DNA from 3 places in the Sporosarcina sp. 179-K 3D1 HS genome. Region 3 is predicted to be linked to each of the others. Evidence: predicted binding sites of a transcription regulator. Region 3 holds the regulator's gene; each other region holds the start of a gene.

Region 1 (7,103 bases), on a different contig from region 3:
TCTGACCCACTTCATCATACTGCTCGCAAATGGATTCCAGATGATCTTGCAATTCCTCACAAACCCGGTCAAACCATTCTAAAGACATACAGCATCCCTTCCTTCTCAGTTCTTGTAAGTAGTATGCCTAATTGGTAATTGTTAATTCATCCAGGTTTTATGATTCGGAAGAAGTTCATAATTTGAGGGCGGAATCCGTTTTATTGTTCCCTTTTCACGAAATTTCACAATTTTTCTTCTATTAATTTCCATGTATTTTTGAAACATTGATGTTTGAGGTATTGAAATAACGGATATTACAAATACTAAGACGCGATCATACAAATCATGAAAAAGGAGATGAAGCAAATGGGCTTTATATGGTTTTTAATTATTGGAGGAATTATCGGTTGGCTAGCCGGACTAATTTTAGGTAAGGATATTCCGGGTGGTATCATCGGTAATATCATTGCCGGGATTGTCGGTGCTTGGATCGGCGGAATGCTTCTTGGGGAGTGGGGACCGAGAGTCTCTGATTTCTACATCGTTCCAGCCTTGATCGGTGCGATTGTCCTTGTATTCATAGTGAGCTTTATTTTAAGATCTATGCGTCGAGCTTCATAAATGAAGTGAATGAAAAAACGCCGGTTCTCGCTGAACCGGCGTTTTTTTATGGCGTATTTTCGATTTCCTCTCGATACAATTCAAATTCCTCAAAAAACCATAGCACGTCTTCCACGTATTTTTCACTGTGGTTGTATTGAAAAATAGCTTCTTTGTAATCGCCGGAAGCCGCCCCACTTTTGGCCAAATAATGGGCAGCGCTGAAAACGGCGTCTTCTAGATCATACGGGTCTGCTATACCATCGCCGTTTGCATCGACGCCATACCCCCCATATTTTTTAATGACGGCGGGATTGGTCTTGTCTTTCTCGGGAATATCTCCCTTGCCGAGGCCCGTGCAACCTGGATAACTCCACCCGACGAATGTGCAAGGCATGAACTGCATATGTCCTTCGGCGCCTACTGGAGAAAGGAGGGGATCCATCGTCGAAAATTTGGTTTCAATTCGATGATGGGCGGCCAGTAATGTCCACGGAACACTGTACTGGTCTGCTGCTTTCTTATAAATCGGAATGTATTCTTCCGGAATCGTCGTCCCGGTATGTCTCTCTTGGAAATCAAGCAAGGTGCTCGCTGACTTCTTGATAATTTCAGGATGTTTGATACCGGTCCAAATAATGGCGGTCAATGTAAATACGGTGACTGCAATCGGAATGAGCAAAACGATGAACATCGCTTTGAGCTTCATCGATATCCCTTTCTTTTTCCGTTTCTTCATTGAACCCCGCCTTCAATTCAACGATTATGCTCCTGCTTTAATGAGGGCCTTCACGTCTTTTTCGATTTGTTCGAATGGGACATCGACATTACCACTATATAACTTGACAACTTGTCCTTCCTGATTCACCAAGGCAAACGTAGTGCCGTGAAGCACTTGGTCGGAATCCGGAATATCGGCCACGACCGTCTTGAAAGACTTCATTGCCAACTCCCCGATCTCCTCTTGCGTGAATCCAGTGAGCATCTCCCATCGATTTTCATCCTTAACATTAAACATTTCCAGATAGTTTTTCAACTTTTCCGGCGTGTCGACTTTCGGGTCCACGCTGAATGAGACGATTTTATAATCTTCCACACCGGCTTTGTGCAGATCTTCTTCAATTTGGGCCATATTCATCATCATTGGCGGACAAACGGTTGCACAATTCGTGAATACGAATTGGGCAAGCCAGACCGTTCCTTTCAAGTCGTCCAGTGAAACGGACTCGCCGTTCTGATTCGTAAATTCAAATGCAGGCACTTCGTATTTGTGATCCGCTTTGAATCCTCCTGAGCCTGAACAAGCACTTACAATTATCATTAAAATGAACAGAATTGGAAGTTTAATTAATCTCAATACACTGTCTCCCCCGCTATGTGTTATTAAATTTATCATAGCGGAAGAAACAGCTTGAAACAAGTAAACCGGGATTGGTTCCTTGTCCAAACTACGACGAATTTGTGAAGTTTACTTCACTTTTAACGTGATCAGCGCTTCGTGAATGGCGGTTAATTTCGACTCAAGACGGTGCAATAGGTAAAACGATACGAATATGGGAAATCCGATTTCCTGTATAAGATCCAACCATGGTTCCATCTTGTCTCCCCCTTTTCTTTCTTTTTTCATAAAGTCTCTATGTTCTTCCGGACAATTTCAGCAGGTTCTTCTGAATGCTGAAAAGCCGGCGTCCCAGTCTGGAAACTGGAAGGCCGGCTCGTTTACAGGATTACCCCTTTACAAAGTCTGTCACATGGCGTTCGACAATGCGGGCGCCTGTCGCGGTTTCAAGCGGATAGCCATCCACCCGGAAGGCACCTGAAGCGATGATTGCCTGCATCGCGGATGTCACTTCTTGCGGAGTCAGATTCTCCCGCGGATCGTCCACCGGCAACATCAGTTTCTTGCCGGTTGCCGTCGCAAAATTCAATTGTAATGTTTTCGCCATAATTTCTCCCCCTTTTCAATTAGTTAATCACGTCCGAAGTTTCCACCTTTTCCGCTCCGATGAATGGCAGGGCCGACAGCGAAGCCAGTTGGCTCAATGCTGCGTACAAGTTATCTGCCGATACATTCTCCGCCAGGTAGCGATAGGATTTCGATTTGCGGATCAGCTTCCCCTCCTCCGACATGCCGCCATCGAAATACACCCGCCCGATGGCGCTTCTGAATTCGATTGTTACCATGTAATCACCTCCCTTCGCTCTTTATATAGCGAGTTAGGCAAGAAAGGGATACATTCTTCGTGAAATTTTTCGAAAAAGCTCTTATAATGAGGATAGAATGGAAGAGGTGAATTCTGTTGCAAGATCTATTTATGTGGTTCATCCTGTTCTGGTGTGTCGTCCTGGTTGTCTTGTTCGGGATCGGCGGCTTTTTCATGTTCCGGAAATTTTTAAAGGTATTTCCGAAGGCGGACGGGAAATCAACACTTGATTGGGAAGAGTTTTATGTCAATAAATCGCTCCATCTGTGGAATGACGAAGCGAAAGCGTTGCTGAATGAGCTTGTCAGCCCGGTCCCGGAACTTTTCCGGGATGTCGCCAAGCAAAAGATTGCGTCCAAAATTGGTCAAATCGCCTTGGATGATAAAGCTAAAACAATCGATTTCGATCATATTATCCGCGGTTATATACTAGCTACTCCGAAACGGGACCATAATTTTCTTCGCAAAAAGTTGAAATCGATGGAAATCGACATGACTCCATATGAGCATTTATTTTAATTTACTATCATGGAGCGGTTCCATCCAATCAAAAAAGTGTCCTCGGTCATTGTGTATTGACCGGGACACTTTTTTCATTTCGTATTTTATTGTATTTGAGGAGCATGCCGATCCGCCATGGCACGATCATGGCGAAGGCGAGGATCCAAAACATGCCTCCCAGCTCCCCGACATCAATAGCACTGCTTAATATCAGTTTCGCTATAAGCCGGAAGACGAGAAGGCCACCGAGGATGAAAAGAAAAGCCTTGGACCGCTTGACATAAATACCGTCCGGCTTGATCTCAAAATTGGTCGTGCGGATCAAGAGGATGGAAAACAGCAAGCCTACTATAATAGCTTCCACTACTTGCAGCGAAGGGACCCGGAACTCTTCAAACAAAAACATGAGAGCCCCCGACGACATGAATAAGGGAGGCAAAATAATCCGTTTGGGAGAAATCGGCCTCTTTGCCGCTTTTGCACGGACGAAAAAGGCGAACGTTCCCATGACGAGGAACAGAACGGTAGACCCGACAATCAAATACAAAGGCGGAATTTCAGTAAAAATAAAATCGATGAGTTCCTGCAGTTTAAGCATCAGCGATTCCCCACTTTTCAAGTTCGTCCATTCGCTGCTTCAATTGCTCCATCTGGACAAACCGGGCAAATCGCGCCGTCTCTTTGCCTTCGTGAAACAGGAGGACGACAGGAGCGGTGAACAGGGAAAGTTGGCCTGCAATCTCTGGCACTTCCGCTGCATTGACCCGATAGAACGGGAACCGGTACCGCTCCGCAAGAGCCGCCACTTGAGGGTAAAGCCCCTCGCAGACGGAGCAGTGGTCCGTTTTCACGAACAGTCCAAGTTGCGGCTCTTTCTCTGCGATGTCATTCCATTCCTGAAACGAACCGATGTCCTTCATCATTCACTCCTCCACTTCATAATCTATTCGACGACTGTGTTGATTTGATTCCCATTAAAATCCTTGAAAGTCTCCGAAGATCGGACTGAGGAGACTCGTCAACCATTGCAGTCCGTTAAAGAATAATAAAATCCCAACCGCAATCATGATATACCCGCCGACTTTCATAATAAGGGCATTGTGTTTGCGGATCCAGGTGAGCCGTGTAATGAAGAACGACAACACAAAGAATGGAATGGCAAAACCGAGCACGTACAGAAGCATATACGTCATGCCTGATCCCGGATTAGTGCCGGCAAGAAAGATAATGGAACCAATGATCGGACCGGAGCAAGGCTGCCATCCAGCTGCAAAGGCAATACCGATCAACAGCGTACCTAAATAGCCCGCCGGCCGGTTTTTAAATTGCAGTTTCCGTTCCTTCATCAAGAACTCGGGCGTGAATAAGCCGATAATCATCAAACCGAACAGCACGATAAAGATGGCTCCGATTTGCCTAAGCAACTCTTGGTTTTCGATAAAGAACTTCCCGACGAACGTCGTGCCGAAACCAATGACAATAAAAATGATTGAAAATCCGATTAGGAAAAATAGCGTGTGGAGCATGCCGCTCTTGGTCATCCGTTTGGAATCGGGTTTCAACTCATCCAGGGACATGCCCGTAATATACGAGACAAATGCCGGATAAAGCGGCAACGTACAAGGCGAGATGAAACTGAGAAAGCCGGCTCCGAACGCTAGAAGATAGTTTAAATCTGTTGCCATCATTCTCTCCCCTTCATATATCTGTTTCAATCGTAACAAAATTGAGGCCGGAATACGCCTATTTTGACTGTGAACAGTTTATGACAATCCGGGAGGACACATGGCACTGCCCTGTTTTTTCAAAGTGACTATCATTGTCATGGAGCAGTTTATTAAATGGGCAGTTTCCCGAAAAAGCGCGGAACTCCAATTACCCGATATCGGAAATATGTTCAATGGCCCCGATCGGAATGAGGCAGGACTCCCCTTTCACCGATGACAGCCGTAGCAAGGATGAGGACGAGTCGATATGGGCAATGACGCCCTCCACGGTACATGATGTTCCTGCCTTCCAGAACGTGACGGCAAGCGGACTCCCCTCTTCTGCCGCTTTGGCCATCAACCGGTTCCATTCCTCATAGTGCTGTTCATCCGGCTCCCTTCTCTGCGGGAGATGCTCTTCTTCATGCCAATCCCGCAACTGTTGTACATGCTCCGGCAACATCATCGCCGTCCATTTTATGCGTCCCCGATCTCGAATCAATGCAATCACCTTCCGAACGTTTGTTTGTATTCATTCTAATGGAAAACGGACAGGAAAAGCAATTCTCCTCTCTCCATTCGCCTTCATTTCAAATTAAATATTTGTGAATATTTACACAGCCTTCGGATTTCATGTTATCATTGTAAAATGTTCAATTGATAGTTGGAGGTAATAAAATGGCGACAAAACAAGCGGAAAAGGAAGCGAAGACGATGCACGTCGAAGATATCTTAAAAGCGCATCAATTTTTAAAAGATGTGGTTATCCATACGCCTTTGCAGTTAAACGAGCGACTCTCCGAAAAATATGATTGCCATGTGTATATCAAGCGGGAAGATCTGCAATACGTTCGTTCTTTCAAATTGCGAGGCGCTTATTATAAAATTAAAAAAGTGGAGAATATCGCACGCGAAAAAGGGATTGTTTGCGCCAGTGCCGGCAACCATGCGCAAGGCGTGGCCCATGCTTGTGCCCAACTCGGCATTCACGGCAAGATCTTTATGCCCCAAACGACACCGAAGCAAAAGGTGAATCAAGTGCGGATGTTCGGCCGCGACCAGGTTGAGATCATCCTTGCAGGAGATACGTTCGACGATTCGTCGACCAATGCGATGGCTTGCGCAACAGCGGAAGACCGGCTGTTCATCCATCCATTCGATGACCATGATATTGTGGCGGGACAAGGGACTGTCGCGGTGGAGATCATGAATGATATCGAGGAGCCGATCGATTTCGTTTTTGCGGGCATCGGCGGAGGCGGACTGATGTCCGGTCTCGGCACATATATTAAAAACGTCTCTCCGCATACGAAGATGATCGGCGTGGAGCCGGCAGGGGCAGTGAGTATGCAGGCAGCTCTTGCGAACAAAGGGCCGATCGCTTTGCCATCCATTGACAAATTTGTCGACGGGGCAGCCGTCCAATGTGTAGGTAGTCTAAACTACGATTTATGCCGTAAATATCTATCGGATATCGTCCCGGTCCCGGAAGGCAAAGTATGTACGACCATTTTAGAACTGTATAATCTGCATGCGATCATCGCGGAACCGGCAGGCGCCTTGTCGATTGCGGCTCTGGACTTCTACAAAGAGCAGATTAAAGGTAAAAACGTCGTCTGTGTCATCAGCGGCGGCAATAATGATATCGGCCGGATGCAGGAAATCAAAGAAAAGTCCTTGATTTACGAAGGATTGCTCTATTACTTCATCGTCAATTTCCCCCAACGCGCCGGAGCTCTGCGTCAATTTTTGGATGAGGTGCTCGGACCGGATGATGACATCACGACATTTGAATACACGAAAAAGAACAACAAAGAGAGCGGTCCGGGACTAGTCGGCCTAGAGCTGAAAAACAGAGAAGACTACCCTGGCTTAATTGAGCGCATGAACAAATGCGGTTTCGAATATAAAGAGATCAATAACGACCATACGTTGTTTGACCTGCTCGTTTAACGTAACAATTTAAGCCGTCAGCCTCCTATTTACGGGCTGACGGCTTTTCGCATCCAAAGTTATGTCAAGTTCCGCAAGACATTGAAGCCAAAAATGAAGATGCCGATGACCGTAATGACTCCGCCGATGGTAGCCGTTACAAAGAAAACTGGGTTTG
Region 2 (7,103 bases), on a different contig from region 3:
GCGGAATCCCCTTCGACAAGATACAATTCGTTCTTGGCGGCATTCCGGGATTGGGCCGGCGTCAGCTTGCCGGACAATAGCGTATCGCCCCGTCTCCGTTTCTTACCGGAACGGGCATCTTCCCGTGCCTTTCGTGCCGCTTCCCTTGCCTGTTGTGCCCGGACCGCCTTGCGCACGAGAGAGGCGCTTAAATCCGCATTCTCTTCGAGGAAATAAAGCAGTTTTTGGGAAACGATGGCATCCGTTGCGCTCCGGGCTTCACTTGTACCTAGTTTGCCTTTCGTCTGCCCTTCAAATTGCAGAATTTCCTCAGGAATCCGTACCGAGACGATAGCGGAAATCCCTTCCCGGATGTCCGAACCATCCAGGTTTTTATCTTTGTCTTTCAATAAACCCGTCTTTCTCGCGTATTCATTGAAGACCCGGGTCATCGCTGCTTTGGCACCGGTTTCATGTGTACCGCCGTCTTTCGTACGGACGTTATTGACGAACGATAAAATGGTCTCGGAATAGCCGTCACTAAATTGGAAAGCGAATTCAACTTCGATCCCTTCCGCTTCCCCGTCCAAATATGCGACGTCGTGCAGGACGTCTTTTTCTTCATTCAAATAGGCAATGAACGCTTCGATGCCCGTTTCATAATGGAAGACATCGTGTTTGTCCGACTCTTCCTCTTTCAATTCAATCTTCAAGCCTTTTAACAGGAATGCTGATTCCCTCAGGCGTTCACTTAATGTTTCATATTGATATTTGACAGTTGAAAAAATCGTTGGATCCGGTTTGAAATGAATGGTTGTTCCCTTCTCCCGGGTCGTGCCGATCTCTTCCAACGTGGTAACTGGCTTGCCGCCGTCTTCAAATCGTTGCCTGAATGTCTTCCCATCCCGGTAAATCGTCACTTCCAGCCATTCCGACAAAGCATTCACAACGGATGCCCCTACCCCATGGAGCCCCCCGCTCGTCTTATAGCCGCCTTGTCCAAATTTTCCTCCTGCGTGAAGGACAGTCAAGATGACTTCTGTCGTCGGTATGCCCGTTTGGTGCATCCCGGTTGGCATCCCGCGGCCATAGTCCCGGACACTGACACTGCCGTCCTTATGGAGCGTCACGTCAATTTCCGAACCATAGCCCGCCAATGCCTCATCTACTGCGTTATCGACGATTTCATAGACAAGGTGATGGAGTCCTCTTGAATCGGTGGACCCAATATACATCCCGGGTCTTTTTCGTACCGCATCGAGGCCCTCCAAGACCTGAATCGAATCATCGTTATACGTATACGTATCTTGTATTTTCGCCAAATTGCAACCCCCATCAAACGAATGTTCCTTTTTTGTTTATCATATCGCTATGCGGAAAGCTTGTCAAATCAACGTTTTCCGCTACTTGCTCAATTTATTGTATAGAAGAGTCCGCATGATTGCAATGACAGAGACCACGGCTGCCCTAGCAAAAAGAAGTCATCTGCTATGGAATTCCATGAATGATGAGTCGTTGATCAGCAAATTGAATCAGTCCGTCTTCTACCATGACCTCACCTTATGCCCGGGAACATCCCATTGTCGGCATGACGCTGTTCTGCTACACTGTTACCATACATATTAAACGAATAAAAGAGGTATCCTATGGAACTTTTCTTACTTTTGCTCCTCGCATATTTGCTTGGTTCGATCCCTTCCGCCTTATGGGTCGGAAAGTTATTTTACAATACCGATATCCGCGAACATGGCAGTGGAAATCTGGGAGCGACAAATACATTCCGTGTTCTCGGAAAAAAGGCCGGTCTGGCTGTCACCCTTTTGGATATTTTGAAAGGGACGGTAGCGGTTCTGCTGCTGGTTCTTCCGCTCTTTCATGAGTTAGCGGTCCATCCATTGCTGCCAGGCGTCCTGTCCGTTGTTGGTCATATGTACCCTGTTTTTGCAAAGTTTAAAGGGGGGAAAGCGGTTGCGACTTCCGGTGGAGTGCTGCTCGGATATAATTGGCCCGCTTTCGTCATTTTATTGCTTACATTCTTGTTGGTATTGAAGTTGACGAAAATGGTTTCCTTGACCTCCATGATTGTGGCGGTTGTCGGATTTTTGTATAGTGTGATCTATTACGTCCGAACGGGCGATTTTTACATGATGATCATGATTGGTTTATTTGGATTATTCATCTTTTACCGCCACCGCGCCAATATTGGCCGAATTAAAGCAGGAACCGAGCCAAAAGTGAAGTGGTTGTAATACAATGGGGACAGCAACCCGAAAGGCTGGTGTCCCCCGCATGAAAATCATCTTATCGGATGACGCTCTGACCTGGTTTGAAGAAGAAATGGATGTCGAATCAGGCGACAGTGTGAAATTCTTTGCCCGCTATGGCGGCGCAAGCCCGCTCCACCAAGGTTTTTCGCTAGGCATTACGAAAGAAGAGCCGGATGAGATCGCTGTGGAGTCGGAGCATAAAGGCGTGCGCTATTATATCGAACAAAGGGATCAATGGTTTTTCGTCGAACATGACCTGCATGTCAATGTCGACCCAAAACTGAATGAATTGGTATATAGCTACGAAAAAGCGTGAGGACTACACAGACCGCACGCTTTTTTGGAGCGCTTTTTTATCGATTTTTCCGACTGGCGTTGTTGGAAGGGCTTCAAGGAAATGAACTTCTTTCGGTACCTTGAATCCCCCTAAAGCCTTCTTACAATGTGCTATCACGTCTTCTTCTGTCACTGTTGCCCCATCTCGCAATGTCAAATAGGCCACTACTACCTCTCCCCATTTGTCATCGTCGAGCCCTATGACAACCGCTTCCCGGATCCCTGCCATGCGAAGCAGGTATTGTTCGACCTCTTGGGGGTATACGTTCTCTCCTCCCGTGATGATCAATTCCTTTTTCCTGCCCACGATGAAATGGTCTCCGTCCTCATCCATTTTGGCAAGGTCGCCTGTCCGCAACCAACCGGACTGAATCGCAGCCGCCGTTTCCTCCGGTTTTCGCCAGTAACCGCTAAACAGATGCGGCCCTTTTACGCAGAGTTCCCCCACTTCTCCCGTACGGCATCTCTTCCCTTGTTCATTTACCACTTGGACTTGATTGAACAGCATGCTTTTTCCGACGGACCCGATTTTTTGGCATGCCACTTCAGGCCGGATGAAGAAATTATTCGGCCCGGCTTCCGTCAGTCCATAACCTTCTTTGAATGAAACCCCTTTGTGCTGGAATGCCTCATAGATGGCATGAGGACATGGTGCTCCCCCGGACAGGAAGACTTTCATGGAGGGAAAAGAAGCTTGTTGAAAATACGGCGTTTGAATTATCGCTTGGTACATCGTCGGGACAAAGAGAGAAATTGTCGCCTCATACCGATTTGTCGCACGTAACGCCTCTTCCTCGTCAAATTGCCTCCCTAAGACAACTGTTCCGCCTGCCATCAAGATCGGTATACTGAGCGCATTTAGGCCGCCTGTATGGAATAAAGGCATATAATTGATCGTGCGGTCCTCCTCGGTCAGCCCCCAACTGGCGATTGTGTTCAGCGCATTCCAATTGACCGCTTTTTTTGAAAGGACGACCCCTTTTGGTGCGCCTGTCGTTCCCCCTGTGTACAACATCATCCACGGAGACTCATCCCCCTCATAAATCGTTGAATCGGGGCACTTTAACAGTACATCTGTCTCTTCTACTATCGTTAGTGGCATCGTCTCGGAAAATCCGGTTTGTTGAACCAATGACTCGAACTGCCGATCAAATAATAAGACAACGGGTTCACAGTCTCGTAAAAGGACTTGGAGTTCGGCCTGATGTAATCGCCAATTCAATGGCACAAAGAGCAATCCTTGTACTTCACATGCGAACAATAGAGCAAACAGATCCGGTTGATTCGGGGCCAGGACGGCGACCCGCTCCCCTTGAGGATAGCCGTTCTCATTGAAAAACGCAGTCCAACGGAGGATCCGTTCTTTCAAGTCGGCGTATGTCCATTTGTCTCCCGAAGAGATATCGATTACAGCCTCCCTGCGTGGGGAAAGCCGAATGCGGTCCATGATCCAGCCCGTTCCCTCGATCATCAATAGACACCGCCTTTCATTCCAGAAAATCCTCGATCACTTTGGTGACGGTATCGGGACAATCGATTAGCGCCGAGTGGCCTGTGTTGTGTAAGAGAACATGCTGAGCGTTGCTTCCAAGATCAGCGAGTATTTCCTCCGTCATGTGCCTGGGCACGACGAGGTCCCGGTCCCCTGATAGAACCAACACGGGTATCCGGATGGACGCCGCCTGTCCAGTGCCTTCCGTCAACCCATTAGAATGGGAACTGATGTTGAAATGGTTCAACGCATGATAGACATCCGCTACATTCCGTTGTGTCAGCATATCGTCCACATACTCTTCATATCGGGCAGGTTCCGGTTGTGTATGCGTATAGATCAAGCTGTCCCAAACCGACTTCAAACCTTTTCGATTGCCCGTATCATAGAGCGTTTGGATCGCTTGTGTCTTGCCATCTCGCTCAATGTCCCGGATTGTCAGCAATCGACGGTTCAAACGAGCCAAGCGGGATGTATAAAATGGATATCCCCGTGTCGATGCGGAAGCGAGAAGGACTAATTTTTCACAATCCCCCGGATAATCCGCGACGAACTGCATGCCTACTGCACCACCGGTTGACCAGCCGATCAAATGAAACTGCTTAAGTCCGAGTGTATCTACGAAGGCTTTCAAATCATCGGAAAAGTCCTTGATGCAGGTGATCCGCTGGTGATATGTGGAGCCACCGAATCCGCGCATGTCGATAGCGATGAGGGTGAACTTGGGAGATAGCGATTCCAATAGAACGTCCCAGTGTTTGGAAGACGTCATATTTCCGTGGACGAGAATGATTGTTTGATCGCCCCCTTCCCTTTTCTGGTAAGCGATCGTTTCCCCATTGGGCAACGTTACGTAATGCAGTCCCAACCAAACACCTCCCAGTTACTTCCTTTCCATAAGTGTATCACACGTTCATTTGGAAAAGGATGACAGTTCTTGTCGAATAGAACAAAAGAGCAGGGTGCCCCCCATTAGCACAAGAAGGATGTAATTTACTTGAGATTGACCACTACAACCTAACACTGTAAAATATGAACATACTAAATTGGAGGTTTTTGTTTGTCATACTTATGTTTAGAGCTGGGTGAGTAACACTTTCTTTACAACTTATTGCATGAGAAAGTGCCATTTATAGGATAGTGCAGATGAATTTTATTAAAAGAACAGGAGACTATAAATGGATATTTTAATTCGACAAGAACTCCCTACTGAATATTATACGACTGAAGAAATTATTAAAAAGGCCTTTCTAGCTGAAGAATATAGCGACAAGAGAGAACATTTACTTGTAAATAGGATTAGAAAATCAGATGCATTCATTCCTGAACTTTCTTTAGTCGCATTAAATCAAGGCAAAGACGTTATAGGGCATATTCTTTTATCTAAAATAAAAATTATAGATGGTAATAACGCAGTGGATTCTTTGGCACTTGCTCCAGTTTCCGTCACTCCCGAGTATCAGAAAAAAGGAATTGGGAGTCAATTAATTCACGCTGCGCTAGAAAATGCAAAAGACCTTGGTTATCGTTCAGTAATTGTTTTAGGGCATAAAGACTATTATCCCAAGTTCGGTTTTAAACAAGCTAGCTTATGGAATATACAAGCTCCATTTGAGGTGCCTGATGAAGTATTTATGGCTCTGGAATTAATAGAGAATGCTCTAGAAAATGTTCAAGGTGTCGTTCATTACTCAAAAGCTTTTTCGGAGTAAACGCTGATAAATGATTAGTTTTTTAGGATTCTTCAACTATCCTGCCCCGTAAGATGAAGTTAGATAGTTCACAACGAAAAAGGAGACACCAATTCATATGTGAATGGTTTCTCCTTTTATGTTGTTATTCAATATTTCCTCCCCATCAACCGAACCCGTTAGATATAGAATCCCACGCTTTTTCATTGGTTAAACCGGTTCAGTTGATGAATCAACCCTTCATTATGCAAGATACGGCGTTCCGTTTCGCCAAATAGATCGAAATGCGGATAATCATCGCGCATGTCGATCCATTCTTTCTTCAGACCATATTGACGGCCCCAATCGATCAACTTTTCCAAATCGGCGCATCCCGCTTTCGTAACCGTTTTGCAGCCGGGGAATCGGTCATCCAGCCAGTAATGGGTCAGAAAAGCGATTTTTCCCTGCTGGACCGCCGTTTTCCAGGCCACTAATTCGGCGCGTTTGATTCCGAATGCCATCAGTCTTTCACCCGACGGACTTCCGTATATTTCGCGTCCCATGCCGGATCGATTTTACGTAGCGGTACGGGACGGAAATTGTCTTTCTTTACGAGGACATGTTCCGATGTACCGGTCGCGGCCACCGTTCCATCCTCATGAATAATTTCATATCCATAGGTGGTCCGCAACTTCTCATGTTTTTCGATCCAGGTCCGGACTATCGCTTTTTCTCCATACCGCATGGATGCTTTATATTGAATCGATAAGTCGATGACGGGCGCCAAATAGCCGTCTTTCTCCAGGCCCGCATATGTAAACCCAAGGTCTTGAATCAATGTCGTGCGGCCAATTTCCATCCAAACCAAATAATTCGCATGATAGACGACCCCCATCTGATCGGTTTCCGCATAGCGCACTTCAATTTCCTTTTCACTGATAAACATGCAATCACCTCTGTTCTGATTATACTAAAAGTAGTGGCGAAAAGCATAGGGGCTGTCCGAGTAGCTGGATAGCCCCTTTTAAGAGGGGGGATAAGTGCTTCGATTATGAGCGGTTGTTTCGGAATATGAGCGATTCTCTGCCGTTATAAGCGCTTGTTTAGAAATATGAGCGCTCGTGGAAAGTTATGAGCGCAGCGGCACCATGCACGAAAAAGGGGCTGCCCGTATGCGGACAGCCCCGTAATCAAATCAATTCGTTGTTTTCAATTTGTCACGAAGAACCATTTGCAGGATTCCGCCATGACGGTAGTAGTCGATTTCTACTTCGGAGTCGAAACGTGCAAGAGCGTTGAACTCTGTTACTTTTCCGTCTGGAGAAGTAGCAGTCACTTTCAGGATGTCGCGTGGTT
Region 3 (7,103 bases):
GAGCTGCAAACGGTCCATTAAGGCGAATCATTACTTGACAATCGCAGATATGGAAAGGTTGTTAGCGGACTTGTCCGAGGCGGAGAATCCGTATACATGCCCGCATGGAAGACCTGTCCTCGTCCATTTCACGACGTATGAAATTGAAAAGATGTTTAAGCGCGTTATGTGACTCTACTGTAAAAGAGGAGTGAGCGTATGTTTTCAGCAGTGCAGCGGCCGAAGATAATACAATCGATGGCTGACTATCAATTCGACTTGCTTGTAATCGGCGGGGGGATTACTGGCGCGGGAATCGCATTGGATGCGGTGACTCGTGGGTTATCGGTTGCCTTAGTCGACATGCAGGATTTTACCGCCGGGACATCGAGTCGCTCGACGAAGCTCATCCATGGCGGACTGCGCTATTTGAAACAACTGGAAGTGAAGATTGTGGCCGAGACCGGGCGGGAACGGGATATCGTTTATCATAACGCCCTGCATGTGACGGAACCGGAACGGATGCTGCTCCCTTTTTATAAAGGCGGTACGTTTGGTAAATATACGACCTCTGTGGGTTTATTCGCCTATGATTTGCTTGCGGGGGTAAGGAAAGAAGAACGTCGGGCCATGCTGACCCCGGACGAGACGCTTCAGATGGAGCCATTGCTCAAGCGGGATGGACTTCTGGGTGGTGGACATTATGTGGAATATCGGACGGATGACGCCCGCTTGACCATCGAAGTATTGAAAAAAGCCGCAGAACAAAGTGCACTATGTCTGAATTACGCGAAAGCGGAACAGTTTATATATAAGGATGGACAGGTGGCCGGTGTGACGGTTCGCGATCAGTGGAATGACCGGAAGTTTCCGGTTCACGCAAAAGTGGTCGTGAATGCCGCTGGTCCATGGGTCGATGAAGTACGGGAAAAAGATGGCTTTTCCAATGACAAGCGGCTCTGTTTGTCCAAGGGGGTCCATATCGTAATCGACCGCTTGGTGTTTCCTTTGCGTCAAGCAATCTACTTCGATGCACCGGATGGCCGGATGATTTTTGCCATTCCGCGCGGGAACAAGGCGTATATCGGTACGACCGACACCTTTTATGAGGGAGATCCGATGAACCCGCTTGCAACAGAGGAGGATGTTCACTATCTGTTAGATGCAGTGCATCATCTGTTTCCCGAAACGTCCATTAAACGGTCCGATGTGGAATCGACTTGGGCAGGAGTGCGGCCACTCATTTATGAGGGGGGCAAGGGGGCTCCGTCGGACATTTCAAGGAAGGATGAAATTTGGGAAGCGGCAAGCGGGTTGATCACGATAGCTGGAGGCAAGTTGACAGGCTACCGGAAAATGGCGGAAACCGTCGTGGATCTGGTAGTGAAACGGCTTCATGCCAAAATGGCAGGACCTTGTGTAACGGAACATCTTCCTTTATCAGGTGGGGACTTTCGGGATGCCGGACATTACCAACATTTCATTGAATCTAAAGCAAACGAAGCACTTCTTTACGGGTTATCTAAAGAGGACGGGCGGAAGCTGGCCGCTTTTTACGGAACCAATGTCGATACGGTGTTCACTTATGCCCATGCGTTCCAGAAGGGGGAAACCGGACTATCGGTGGCATTACAAGCGGAGATCTTCTATGCGATCCATCATGAAATGGCATTGACGCCATCCGACTTTTTCATCCGGCGCCAAGGGGACATGTATTTTCATATCGACTTCGTAATATCCATTATGAAAGAAGCGACCGCGTTTATGGGCCAACTGCTGTCTTATTCGGACGACGAGGAGCAGCGTTTATTACATGAGCTAGAACTTCATCTGACTGAAACAGAACTGAGGGGGGAATAGTTTGAATGAAATGCAAATTAACATGTCCGATGGATTTTTGGTTCACGCATTTGTCTTGAAACCGGACCAGGAGCCGCGCGGGCATGTCCATTTAATCCATGGCATGGCTGAACATATTGGCAGATATAAAGAATTTGCATCCTATTTGGCTGGTCACGGGTTTCTCGTTTCGGGCCACGATCATCGGGGGCATGGCAAGACAGTCGACTTAAACGGAAAAACCGGTCATCTGGTAGATGAAAACGGGTTTGAACGGGCAGTCCAGGACAGTTATGAAGTGATTCAATCGATTCGGACACAATATCCGTCGTCCCGCTTCATTTTGTTCGGCCATAGCATGGGTTCGTTTGTCGCCCGTCGGTATGTCCAGCTGCATGGGGAGGAAGTCGATTTGGCCATCTTGTCCGGGACAGGAGGAGATCCAGGGCCGGGTCGACTTGCAGGACAAGTGGTCGCCTATCTGTCCGGTAAAAAAAGTGGATTTGATCAACCGGATCATTTTCTGAACAAGCTTGTGTTTGGCGGGTACAATAAAACGGTTTCAAGTCCGAAGACGCCCTTTGATTGGTTATCCACCGATGGGGAGGCAGTGGAGGCTTATCTAAATGACCCGAAATGCGGCATCGTGCCAACGACCCGGTTCTTCGAAGATTTGTTTGACGGGCTAGCCATCATTACTAAAAAAGAAGAGATCGCCAAGGTGCCAAAGGAATTGTCGGTTCTGCTAATTTCAGGAAATGATGACCCCGTCGGAAGTTACGGAAAAGGCGTCTGGCAGACAGCGAAGCAATATGACGAGGCGGGAATACAAGACGTGACGGTCCTGCTGTTTGAAGGCAAGCGGCATGAATTGCTGCATGAAACAAACCGTCATCAAGTGTTTGATTTTGTGAATGAATGGATGAGTAAACATGAAAATTGACTTGGATGTCCTGGCCATCGTCGGTCCGACTGCATCCGGAAAAACGGCGTTGAGCGTCGAACTGGCCAAGCGGGTCGATGGGGAAATCATCAATGGGGACTCCATGCAGGTGTATAAGGGACTGGATGTCGGTACCGCTAAAATTACGCCGGAAGAAATGGATGGTGTGCCTCATCATCTGTTCGACATTAAAGAACCGGATGAGCCCTTTTCTGTCGCTGACTATCAAGAGGCGGTAAGAGGCTGCATCGCTGAAGTGCAAAAGCGCGGAAAAATGCCGATTATTGTCGGCGGGACCGGGTTATATATTCAATCGGTCCTGTTTGACTTTCGCTTTACGGAAGAAGCGGCCGATCTGCAAGTGCGGGAACGGCTGGAGCGTGAACTCGAAGAGAAAGGTGCTGCGGTTTTGTATGAACGGCTCGCGAAAATCGACCCCGCGAGCGCGGAAAAAATCCATCCAAATAATCATCGCCGGCTTGTCCGGGCACTTGAAATTATAGAAGTGTCCGGGAAGACGAAGGCAGAGCATGAGAATGATGCAGGACAGGCCCCTTTATATAAACATGTCATTATCGGGCTTGATATGGATCGGGAGATATTATATGAAAGGATCAATCAGAGGGTCGATGTCATGATGGAGAATGGGCTGTTACAGGAAGTACAAGATCTATGGGAGCAAGGAATCCGTGGGGTGCAGTCTGTACAGGCCATCGGATACAAAGAGTTGTACAGTTATTTGGAAGGCCGATCCACACTGGACGCCGCAGTGGAAGAGATTAAAAAAAATACTCGGAATTACGCGAAACGACAACTAACCTATTTCCGTAACAAGTTGGAGATTGCTTGGTTTGACGCAGGGAAAGGCACAGCGGAAAATATTGAGAAAATATCTGAATTCATGAAGGATTTCAAAAAGGAAAAGCGAATTAAGTAAGGTAGGTAGTAGAAATATAGGCTGGACAACGGGAGGATTCGACAAATGGCGCAAGGGAATATGCAGGACGTTTTTTTAAATTCGTTACGGAAAAACAATACATTTGTAACGGTATTCTTACTGAATGGCTTTCAATTAAAAGGCCTTATCAAATCGTATGATAATTATACGGTCCTACTAGAATCGGACGGCAAGCAACAATTGATCTACAAACATGCGATTTCCACATACGTTCCATCTAAGCCGGTCGTATTGAAAGAAATTGAATAAGGGAAAAGCGGAATTGGGTCTGGTTGGTGCCCGATTCCGTTTTTTTACTTTCTTTCCTTTTGCAAATCGTACAGAACCGCATCTTGACCTCTGGAAACAGACTGATAAGATGAGGAAGTGACTATTCGATGGAAAGAGGAATCAAAATGCAACTGGATCGATACGACGAGTCCCTTTGGGAACAAGCGGAAGCCATTGAATTAAAGCTGGCTCCGTATTTCAAAAAAGTTGAACGGACGGCATTCTATAACCAACGGAAAGTGCTTGCTGCTTTCCGCCATAATAAAGTGAGCGATTTCCATCTGACCGGCTCGACTGGTTATGGCTATGATGACAGCGGAAGGGATGTCCTGGAGCAAGTGTATGCCGATGTGTTTGGTGCGGAAGCTTGTCTCGTCCGCAATCAGATCATCTCCGGAACACACGCAATTTCCATCAGCTTATTCGGTATTTTGCGTCCGGGGGATGAATTGCTGTATATAACGGGGAAACCATATGACACATTGGAATCCATCGTTTCGGGGAAAGGCAAGGATACCGGTTCACTTGAAGATTATGGGATCGGCTACCGCCATATCGACTTGCTTGAAGACGGTTCCGTCGACTTTGAACAAGTGGTGGCCCATATTAAGCCGAACACGAAAATGATCGGCATCCAGCGGTCCAAAGGCTATTCGGATCGACCTTCCTTCACAGTCGGTCAAATTGCTGAAATGGTTCGTAAAGTAAAAGAGATCAAACCGGAGTTGATTGTATTCGTCGATAATTGCTACGGCGAATTTGTCGAAGAACAGGAGCCGACGGATATCGGAGTGGACTTGATGGCCGGTTCCCTCATAAAAAATCCGGGTGGTGGTTTGGCTCGCACCGGGGGGTATATCGCGGGTCGTGCCGATCTCGTGGAAAAATGCGCCTATCGGATGACTTCGCCGGGGTTGGGAGCGGAGGCAGGCGCTTCTCTGGATACGCTGTTGGAAATGTACCAGGGATTCTTTCTGGCCCCCCATGTGGTGAGCCAAGCGTTGAAAGGGGCTCTATTTACGGCTGCCTTGTTGGAGAGCTATGGAATGAAGACCGCGCCCCATTATGCAGAGGAACGGACCGACTTAATTCAATCTGTTTCGTTTGAGACGGCGGAGCAGATGATCGCATTCTGCCAGACCATCCAGGAAAACTCTCCGATTGATGCGCATTTTGCACCGGAGCCGTCCTATATGCCAGGCTATGCAGACGATGTCATCATGGCGGCCGGCACATTCATCCAAGGGTCCAGCATCGAATTGACTGCTGACGGCCCAATCCGTCCACCGTACACCGCGTATGTACAAGGTGGATTAACTTATGAGCACATCAAAGCCGCCGTCCTTGCTTCTACTTGGAAATTGGTCAACGGGGACTTGTTAGGGGAGTAAGGATGAGGAAGTAGTGCAATGCTTTATGGCTCGGGCGAAATGTCATGGGAAAACAGGGAATTGTCATGGCAATTGGTGAAACTGTCATGGCAATCCGAAAAACTATCATGGCCCGGCCGAGCTGTCATGGGAAAATCGGGAATTGTCATGGCAATCCGAAAAACTGTCATGGCCCGGTCGAACTGTCATGGCAATCCGAAAAACTATCATGGCCCGGACACAATTCCTCCGAGTCCACACAAAAAAGAGCTGCCTACGTTAAAACGAGTAAGCAGCTCTTTTTGTGATTAATGAATCATCCGGTAGACACCAACAACTTTTCCAAGGATGGTAACATTATCGACAATGATCGGGTCCATCGAAGGGTTCTCCGGTTGAAGGCGGAAATAATCCTTTTCTTTAAAGAATCGTTTGACCGTTGCTTCGTCCTCGTCCGTCATAGCAACGACAATCTCACCGTTTTGAGCCGTTTGTTGCTGTTTGACAACGACATGGTCTCCATTTAAGATACCTGCGTCAATCATACTTTCCCCGACAATTTCAAGCATGAATAAATTATCTTCACTTGTGCCGAATGATTCGGGCAACGGGAAATACTCCTCAATATTTTCAATTGCTGTAATTGGAAGTCCGGCCGTCACCTTCCCCACTAACGGAACATGGAGTACGCCTGGTTTCATGGCATCCAAGCCTTCTGGATCGAGAACTTCGATCGCACGCGGTTTCGTTGGGTCTCTACGAATATACCCTTTGCTTTCTAACCTTGCCAGATGGCCATGAACAGTGGAACTGGAAGCAAGCCCGACTGCTTCTCCGATTTCCCTTACGGATGGCGGATACCCTTTTTTCCTGACTTCGTCTTTAATAAAAGTTAAAATATCCTCTTGTCTCTTTGAAATCTTCTTCAAACCATTCACCTCTCAACTAACAATCTAGTAATTTATCTAAATTCAGCAAGATTCCCAATTCTATGGTTGACGCTATGAATGAAGCGCATTCTACTTCAATGGGTTTTTTCAAACGCTTGCTGAATTCAGATAATGCCTCCGGCGGATGTCACAGATTTTGAAAGGAGTCAAGAGGAAGGCAGTCTAAAAGCGCGACGTCCTGTCGCAACGACTGCATGACCTGCATCACGCAGGCCTCAAGCTCGAAAAAATCTGGACGCAATTACGCCGAGGCGTAATTGATTAAATTTCTTACTTTACAGTATAACAGGTGTTCGGGTAATAAGCAAACGCAAGTTCGAGAAAAGGATTGACAAATGGAAGCAAGTGTTCTTATAATGAGAACAAGTATTCCGAACTAACATTCGCAATAGGGGGATTTATACATGGCTTTTATTAAAAACAACTCTTATATCTTACTAATATTTGTAATTTGTATCAGCGCTACATTGATCGGTACGTATAAACTCGCTAAAGAACAAGCTTATACGGAAGTCACCATAACAGAAGGCGACACGCTTTGGGGGCTTGCTTCCTTATATGCTTCCGATAACATGACAAAGGAACAATGGATACGGGAAGTGATCACAATGAACGATCTTTCGGATACTACAATTATTAAAGGGGATACACTGCGCATGCCTGTTGAAGAAGTGAACCTGCCTTATATAGAAAAACATCAAATGGCAGGGATTGGACAATGAGTACAGGAGACAAAACATGCGTCAGTTATTGTCGGGTGAGTACAGAGAAGGAAACACAGGAAATGTCGTTAA

What was found. Region 3 encodes LexA, which represses DNA repair genes until DNA is damaged. Its sites were predicted from a motif close to CGAACATATGTTCG; they were not measured.
Region 1: the regulator LexA is predicted to act here: its motif matches at 5,509-5,522, upstream of AB1K83_RS05440 (YolD-like family protein).
Region 2: the regulator LexA is predicted to act here: its motif matches at 1,316-1,329, upstream of parE (DNA topoisomerase IV subunit B).

What each region holds. Positions count from the first base shown of each region.
Region 1 is NZ_JBFEGI010000003.1:56,890-63,992, forward strand. It holds gene AB1K83_RS05385 (hypothetical protein) at 1-88, opposite strand, end outside; gene AB1K83_RS05390 (GlsB/YeaQ/YmgE family stress response membrane protein) at 349-603, shown strand; gene AB1K83_RS05395 (lytic transglycosylase domain-containing protein) at 650-1,321, opposite strand; gene AB1K83_RS05400 (SCO family protein) at 1,346-1,939, opposite strand; gene AB1K83_RS05405 (YvrJ family protein) at 2,051-2,179, opposite strand; gene AB1K83_RS05410 (DUF2922 domain-containing protein) at 2,310-2,528, opposite strand; gene AB1K83_RS05415 (DUF1659 domain-containing protein) at 2,548-2,766, opposite strand; gene AB1K83_RS05420 (DUF2621 domain-containing protein) at 2,898-3,305, shown strand; gene AB1K83_RS05425 (CcdC family protein) at 3,352-3,885, opposite strand; gene AB1K83_RS05430 (thioredoxin family protein) at 3,878-4,210, opposite strand; gene AB1K83_RS05435 (cytochrome c biogenesis CcdA family protein) at 4,262-4,972, opposite strand; gene AB1K83_RS05440 (YolD-like family protein) at 5,163-5,495, opposite strand; gene ilvA (threonine ammonia-lyase IlvA) at 5,672-6,946, shown strand; gene AB1K83_RS05450 (cytochrome-c oxidase) at 7,006-7,103, opposite strand, start outside.
Region 2 is NZ_JBFEGI010000003.1:45,805-52,907, forward strand. It holds gene parE (DNA topoisomerase IV subunit B) at 1-1,301, opposite strand, end outside; gene plsY (glycerol-3-phosphate 1-O-acyltransferase PlsY) at 1,626-2,228, shown strand; gene AB1K83_RS05345 (HesB/YadR/YfhF family protein) at 2,269-2,562, shown strand; gene AB1K83_RS05350 (acyl-CoA synthetase) at 2,566-4,053, opposite strand; gene AB1K83_RS05355 (alpha/beta fold hydrolase) at 4,070-4,942, opposite strand; gene AB1K83_RS05360 (GNAT family N-acetyltransferase) at 5,253-5,786, shown strand; gene AB1K83_RS05365 (hypothetical protein) at 5,969-6,268, opposite strand; gene AB1K83_RS05370 (acyl-CoA thioesterase) at 6,268-6,693, opposite strand; gene acnA (aconitate hydratase AcnA) at 6,943-7,103, opposite strand, start outside.
Region 3 is NZ_JBFEGI010000001.1:143,701-150,803, reverse strand. It holds gene mutL (DNA mismatch repair endonuclease MutL) at 1-172, shown strand, start outside; gene AB1K83_RS00800 (glycerol-3-phosphate dehydrogenase/oxidase) at 199-1,839, shown strand; gene AB1K83_RS00795 (alpha/beta hydrolase) at 1,850-2,761, shown strand; gene miaA (tRNA (adenosine(37)-N6)-dimethylallyltransferase MiaA) at 2,751-3,698, shown strand; gene hfq (RNA chaperone Hfq) at 3,744-3,968, shown strand; gene AB1K83_RS00780 (aminotransferase class I/II-fold pyridoxal phosphate-dependent enzyme) at 4,115-5,380, shown strand; gene AB1K83_RS00775 (hypothetical protein) at 5,399-5,671, shown strand; gene lexA (transcriptional repressor LexA) at 5,668-6,288, opposite strand; gene AB1K83_RS00765 (LysM peptidoglycan-binding domain-containing protein) at 6,714-7,031, shown strand; gene AB1K83_RS00760 (recombinase family protein) at 7,028-7,103, shown strand, end outside.